Regions from separate parts of the Pseudoalteromonas sp. SWXJZ10B genome, predicted to be linked through region 2. Evidence: riboswitches for the same ligand, from Rfam matches in the RefSeq annotation. Region 2 holds a riboswitch; the other holds the start of a gene.
The links. A riboswitch is a leader RNA that binds a small molecule or an ion and turns the genes downstream of it on or off. The one in region 2 is predicted to bind lysine.
Positions count from the first base shown of each region.

Region 1 (3,182 bases), on a different contig from region 2:
TTTTAGACAGTGGATTTGCTTTTACCGCGTACCACAGTTTTACATCGGTTTGCGCAACTAAACGTGCAAGATGCGCGTTTAGTTGATCTAGGTCGTAAACAAAAAAAGGTGTATCAAGTTGTTGTGTAATTGTATTTACAGCGGTTTTGATAGGCGTGCTCAAAAAGCTCATTATCGTAAAACCTCTTCAAGCAATAACGATGCATCGCTTTTCTCGTCGCGGTATTTAACAATTAACGCACACGACATGCTTAGGCCTTGCTCGCGCGCCCATTCGTTTGACGCAGGGCGAGAGCCTGGTATTACAATGGCATATTCAGGAATAGGCTCGCCTTTATCTAGTTGTCGCTCGTTTACGCAGTCATACACCGGAATAGTCGCTGATAAACGCACGCCAGGGGCAAGTACTGCGCCTTTTTTAATGACTACGCCTTCAACAATAATACAGCCAGCGCCAATAAAGGCGTCGTCTTCTACAACTACTGGGCTTGCACCAATTGGCTCAAGTACACCACCAAGCTGCACTGCAGCACTTAAATGTACGTTTTTACCTACTTGTGCACACGAGCCAACTAATGCGTGGCTATCTACCATTGTGCCTTCGTCGATGTATGCACCAATGTTTACATACGCTGGTGGCATAATAATCGTGCCTTTAGCAACATAAGCACCACGGCGAACACTAGAGCCACCCGGCACCATACGTACGCCATCGTCAGTACTAAATTCTTGCGGAGCTAAGTTATGTTTATCAACAAAACCACCTGCAAACTCAGTATTAGTGCCATTTTTGAAGGCATCCAAAATGCCTTGTTTTACTTCTACGTTAGCTTGCCATTGGCCGCTTTCGTTTTGTGATGCTGCGCGTACTGCGCCCGATTCTAAATTATTTAATAGTTCTAACCAGCTCATTATAAAAACCTGTATTTAATGCCAAGATAAAATGGTGTTGTTTGCAGTTGTGATGCAATCGGTTTGAGTTAACTCAAGGTGTGTTAAAGGTGGACGAAGTTGCGGGCTGCTTAAGCGACCTTGCAAATGCATCAATACCTTTACGGGAATAGGGTTTGCAACAGCAAATAGGCTATTAATAGCGCTTGACCACTGGGCAAATAAATTAGGGTGTTGACCACTTAAGCTGCGTTTAACAAACTCGTGAGTTTGTGCGGGCCATGCATTTGCAGCTACCGACACTAAACCTTTTGCACCGGCTTGGGCAAAATATGGCATTAGCGCATCGTCGCCACTAAAAATAGCTAAATTAGGCGCTGCTTGGCGATAAGCTTCAAACTGAGCAATGCTGCCGCTCGCTTCTTTTAGTGCCCATAAATTTTTATTATTTTGTAAGTTTTGAATTGTTGCCGTTGGAATGCTAACAGCACTTCGACCCGGTACGTTATAAAGCATACACGGGTGAACACTTGCATTAAGTAGGCTTTCAAACCAATGAGTTTGACCTATAGCGCCAGGCTTTGCATAAAGCGGTGAGCCAAGTAAAAAGCTATGAATTGGGAGTGTATTACAGTAGTTAACCCACTCAATTTGTTGCTTTAAGTTACTACCGCCCACAGCAACCATGAGTGGTACTGCTGGTTTTAGTTGGCATACGTGTTCAACAATGGCTTGTTGCTCTTTTAGCGTGAGTGCTAAACCTTCGCCCGTACTGCCAAGTAGTAAAATACCGTTATGTGCCGCTTCTTGATCGCTAACCAGTTTAGTTAACGTGTTGTAGTCAACATCGCCGTGTTGATCAAATGGCGTTACGAGCGCGGTCCACAATGAGTAGTCGTTTAAATTGAAGTTGTTGATCATCTCTCACGAACTTATAATTTGTACCAACTTTATTAAAAACGTGATCATTTTAGCGATAACTAATTTAATGCAATTGGTATTATTCGAAGAGTTAAAAAGCTTTATGGAAGGAGCCGCATTAACGTCGTTCGAACTAATAATTCGAAGAGCGAATGGGCTTAAAATAATAGGGCGCACGGCCTTAATATTTAAGACCAGAAGCTCTCCACCAAACTAATAAGCTGCTTTTATAAGCAGCTATTGGTGACAGTCGCTAGGGTTCAACCTAGTCGCCCGAAATAAACACCTCGCAAAAGTGGTTACTTCTCGGCGTTAATTCCCCTCACGTATGCTCACTGGAGTTTGCGCTCCTAACATACGCTACCTGAATAACGCACCTCTTCTAGCCCTTTACACCTGTTTGTAGAGTAAAAACTTACAAACCTGTGCAATTTAAATAGGGTAATTACGGCGATTAAAGCATTTTAGCCGTCTAGGTGTCAAGCGACTAAATGCATATTCATTCATCCATAATGGGAGTGGTTACGTATTGGGTGCTTTTCTCGTACACTAGCAATATAAGTAGTGAGGTATTTAATTAGTATGGAAAAATTTAGCGATATTTATAAGCGAGCGGTAGAGCGAAAAGGCTCCGAAAAAATGCTTAAGTTATTACTTGCAAAACCGCTATCTAAAAAACAACTAAGCACGTTAAGTGACGACGATTGGCTTGAGGAATTTACTCGAAAAGTATTTCAAAGCGGCTTTTATTGGTCAGTCATTAATAATAAGTGGCCAGGCTTTAGAGAGGTTTTTTGGAATTTTAGCGTTGATAAGTTATTAATGATGCCACCTGATATGCTGGAACAAAAAGCAACGGATGAGCGAATCGTTCGTAACTATAAAAAAGTAAAAACAATTACCGAAAATGCTTACATGATCCACGAAATAGCAGGGGAACATGGCAGTTTTAGCCAGTTTGTCGCTAATTGGCCAGCAGACGATATTATTGGTTTATGGGCGTATTTAAAAAAACATGGTTCGCGTTTAGGCGGGAATACAGGACCTTATGCGCTACGAGCACTTGGTAAAGATACTTTTTTACTATCACGCGATGTAGAGAATTACTTACGTGCTCATAAAATTATAGACGGCGGCTTACAAACTAAAAAATCACTGAGTGCTGCCCAAGCTTTTTTTAATGAAATGCAAAAGCAAAGCGGCTTAAGTATGCAAGAGTTAAGTTTAATTGTTGCTTATGGCGTTGGTGACAACCGTGTTGGTATAAGTCAGCAATAATAGGAATTACCATGAAATTAGTGCCAAGATACACAGACATTACGGAAAACTTTGCGATAGAAGATTTCCCTGCAAGCGTTGCCTCTCCTCAG
Region 1 is NZ_JADYXD010000009.1:98,483-101,664, reverse strand. It holds gene I6F54_RS10560 (PLP-dependent decarboxylase) at 1-172, opposite strand, end outside; gene I6F54_RS10555 (2,3,4,5-tetrahydropyridine-2,6-dicarboxylate N-succinyltransferase) at 172-912, opposite strand; gene dapA (4-hydroxy-tetrahydrodipicolinate synthase) at 928-1,812, opposite strand; lysine riboswitch at 2,003-2,202, opposite strand; gene I6F54_RS10545 (DNA-3-methyladenine glycosylase I) at 2,395-3,090, shown strand; gene I6F54_RS10540 (protein adenylyltransferase SelO) at 3,102-3,182, shown strand, end outside.
Region 1: another riboswitch for lysine. It lies ahead of dapA (4-hydroxy-tetrahydrodipicolinate synthase); the one in region 2 lies ahead of lysC (lysine-sensitive aspartokinase 3).

Region 2 (3,182 bases):
AATTTGACGAGGCAAGCTCAAAGCTGCAAATACATTTAAATGGTAATATTATTAACACCTGTATTTCGCATTCGCATGGTTTGGTTGGGGTCGCGCTAAATTTTGATAAAAGTGAGTTTGGGTTTGATATTGAAAAAGTAAGCCTAAAGCGCCCGTTTGAAAAGCTCGCTAAGCATTTTTATCATAATGATGAAATTACACTTATCACTGAGCCTACTAATACCCAAGCCCAAGCAGATACATTTTTTAGAATTTGGACATTAAAAGAGTCACTTGCTAAAGCCACCAGCCGCCCTATTGCAAAATTACTTAGCCCCAATGTGTTTGACGAATTACATAGTGCAAAGCTGAGTGCTTGCAGTAATAGCATTACTGTAGCTGATAGCAGTGACAGCAATGTTTGTTTTGATGTAAGTGTGGTGCATAAAAAAAGCATCGACTGGCGATGCTTTTTATTAACTGATTTTATTAAGTGATTTTGTTAAGTGACTTTATTAGGTAACTTTAATAAATCGCTTTCCTGAATAACCGCTATTTAAGCAGCAAAATCGTTTTCTAATAAACGGCTATGAATAGACTGTACTACGTTATCTGACTCAGTTTGCTCTACTAAAAAGCACAGGTTGTGCTTACTAGCACCGTGACAAATTAGTCGAATGTTAAAGTCTTTTAGTACACTCATTAAGTTCATTTCGTGTTGGCGTAATTGAATCTCAGAGCCAATAAGTGCCACCAATGTTAGGTTGTTTTCTACCGACACATGGCAAAACTCTGCAAGCTTATCGAGGCATTCTTGATCAAGCTCTGGGCGCGATGCGTTTTGCGCGTTATCAAGGGTTATAGCTACGCTGATTTCTGATGTGGTTACCAAATCTACCGATATATTGTATTCACTTAATAGTGTAAATACGCGTGCTAAAAAGCCGCTTGCTAGGAGCATTTCGGGGCTTTTAAGCGTAAGCAATATTTGGTTTTTACGTTGCGTTACTGCGCGTATACCTGGTTGCTGCGATTTTTCGCGCTCAATCCATGTACCACCACGCTCTGGCTCTCGGCTAGAACCAACAAACACGTTAATGTGGCTCCGGCTTGCTGGTAAAATAGTCGCTGGGTGCAATACTTTTGCGCCAAAGGTCGCCATTTCAGCGGCTTCGTCAAAACTTAAACGTGCAATTGGCGTCGCTTTTGCGCACAAACGCGGGTCGGTGCTAAAAATACCCACTACGTCGGTCCAAATATGCACGCTTTTAGCGTTAATTGCTTCAGCTAAAAGTGCAGCGCTGTAATCTGAACCACCACGTCCAAGCGTTGTTGTTTGACCGTATTCGTCACTGCCAATAAAGCCCTGAGTCACAATTACTTGAGCGTCTAATAACGGGATTAAATGTTCTTTAGCGGCTTGCGCTGTGGCTGCAACATTAGGCGTTGCTTTACCAAATTGGCTGTCGGTTTTAAGCACCTTGCGCACATCAAAGCGATCGGCGTTTAAACCTTGTAAACGCAACACCTGAGCAAATAAATAAGACGACAAACGCTCACCAAAGCTAAGTAGCTCGTCGTGTTGCTGATCGGTTGTTAGTGACTCTTGAGCCAATGTTTGAAATGCTTTTAGGGTTTCGTTAAAGCCAACCGCTAAATCGGCATCTAGCGATAACTCATCTAAAATAATGTGTTGAATAGCAAGCACGCCGTTTATATGCTCTTGGCGCTCACTTGAGGTAATACTTGGTTTGCACAGTGCAACTAAGTGGTTAGTTACGCCGGCACTAGCGCTCACGGCAACAATACGTACGCTTTTATCTGCAACAATAATTTCGCTACAGCGACTCATCGCTTCAAAGTTGGCAACACTTGTTCCGCCAAATTTGGCAACGATGTAATCTGATTTTGCGCTTAACTCTGTTTGAGGCACTGTTTGTGGCGCTGATTGGGTAGTCATTTAGTCTCCTTTCGCGATATCCAAATCGCAATAAAACAAGAAGAACTTGGCAAAGGAATGCTTGAAGATAAGTCCACTGCCAGAAGCTCTCCACCTATATTGGTGACAGTTTTGAGGATTCAGCCCCATAAACCGAAAAACAATGACGACGTACCATTATTTTCCTCGGCGAGTACTTCCCTCCTTAATGATCATCGGCATTCGTCGCCTAACATTAAGTACCTAAGTATCGCACCTCTTCTGAATGCTTTATTAACCAGTGGCTAATAAAACAAAACCCCACTAAGTAGCGGGGCTTTGAAAGTTATCGTTTAGACGTCTAGCTGTCAAGCATTTAATAATTTATGCATCAAATAAAACTGCCCATGTAATACGAGCCTGCATAACCTACGGTGTAGCAAATTAATAAATGCAGCGATAAACGCAAGTAGCTCATAAAGGTAAGCGCTTTAACTTTGCTCATGGCAATAATGCCCGCAGCCGACCCAATGATAAGCATTGAACCGCCCACGCCCGTTGCATACGTAAACGACAACCAGTGTTGTTGGCTCATTACTATATCGGCTTTTAATAAAGCAGCAGTAAGCGGTACGTTATCGACCCCTGCTGATAATATGCCCATTAAGTAGTTTGCGTACTCGGGTGCCATTACCGTATATAGGTCGGTAAATTTACTCAACATACCAATTTCTTTAAGTGCGCCTACAAGTAAAAGTACACCTACAAAAAACAATAATGTGTCGTATTCTATATCGCGAACAAAGTCGATTATGTCTTTGTTAATGTCTTTTTTGCGCATTAAAAATTGCGCGACTAAAAACATCACTGATAAGCCAAACAAAAAGGTGAGTAAAGGCGGTACGCTGTAAACTACACTCAGCATAAGTGTGCTCACTACGGTAGATAAAAATATAACAGCAATGGTAATGTCGGTTTTTTCGATGCGGGTTTTACCTGCACCAGCAAACTCAACACGCCCTTTCATACCGATAGATAGTAACGCGGCTAGCAACATAACGCTTGCAAGAGCTGGCGCTATAAGTAGTAATAAATGAGCAATGGTTACTTTGCCGTCTAAAAATATCATCAGTGTGGTTACGTCACCTGTTATTAGCGATACCCCACCTGAGTTAACCCCAAACACAATAAGCGTGGCGTATTTAATGAGCTTTTTAGGTTCAAGTTTTAACGACATAACAACCGCGAGCGATATAAGCGTAGCTGTTACGTTGTCTGAAATCGA
Region 2 is NZ_JADYXD010000004.1:55,675-58,856, reverse strand. It holds gene I6F54_RS05315 (4'-phosphopantetheinyl transferase family protein) at 1-476, shown strand, start outside; gene lysC (lysine-sensitive aspartokinase 3) at 536-1,939, opposite strand; lysine riboswitch at 2,015-2,187, opposite strand; gene nhaD (sodium:proton antiporter NhaD) at 2,289-3,182, opposite strand, start outside.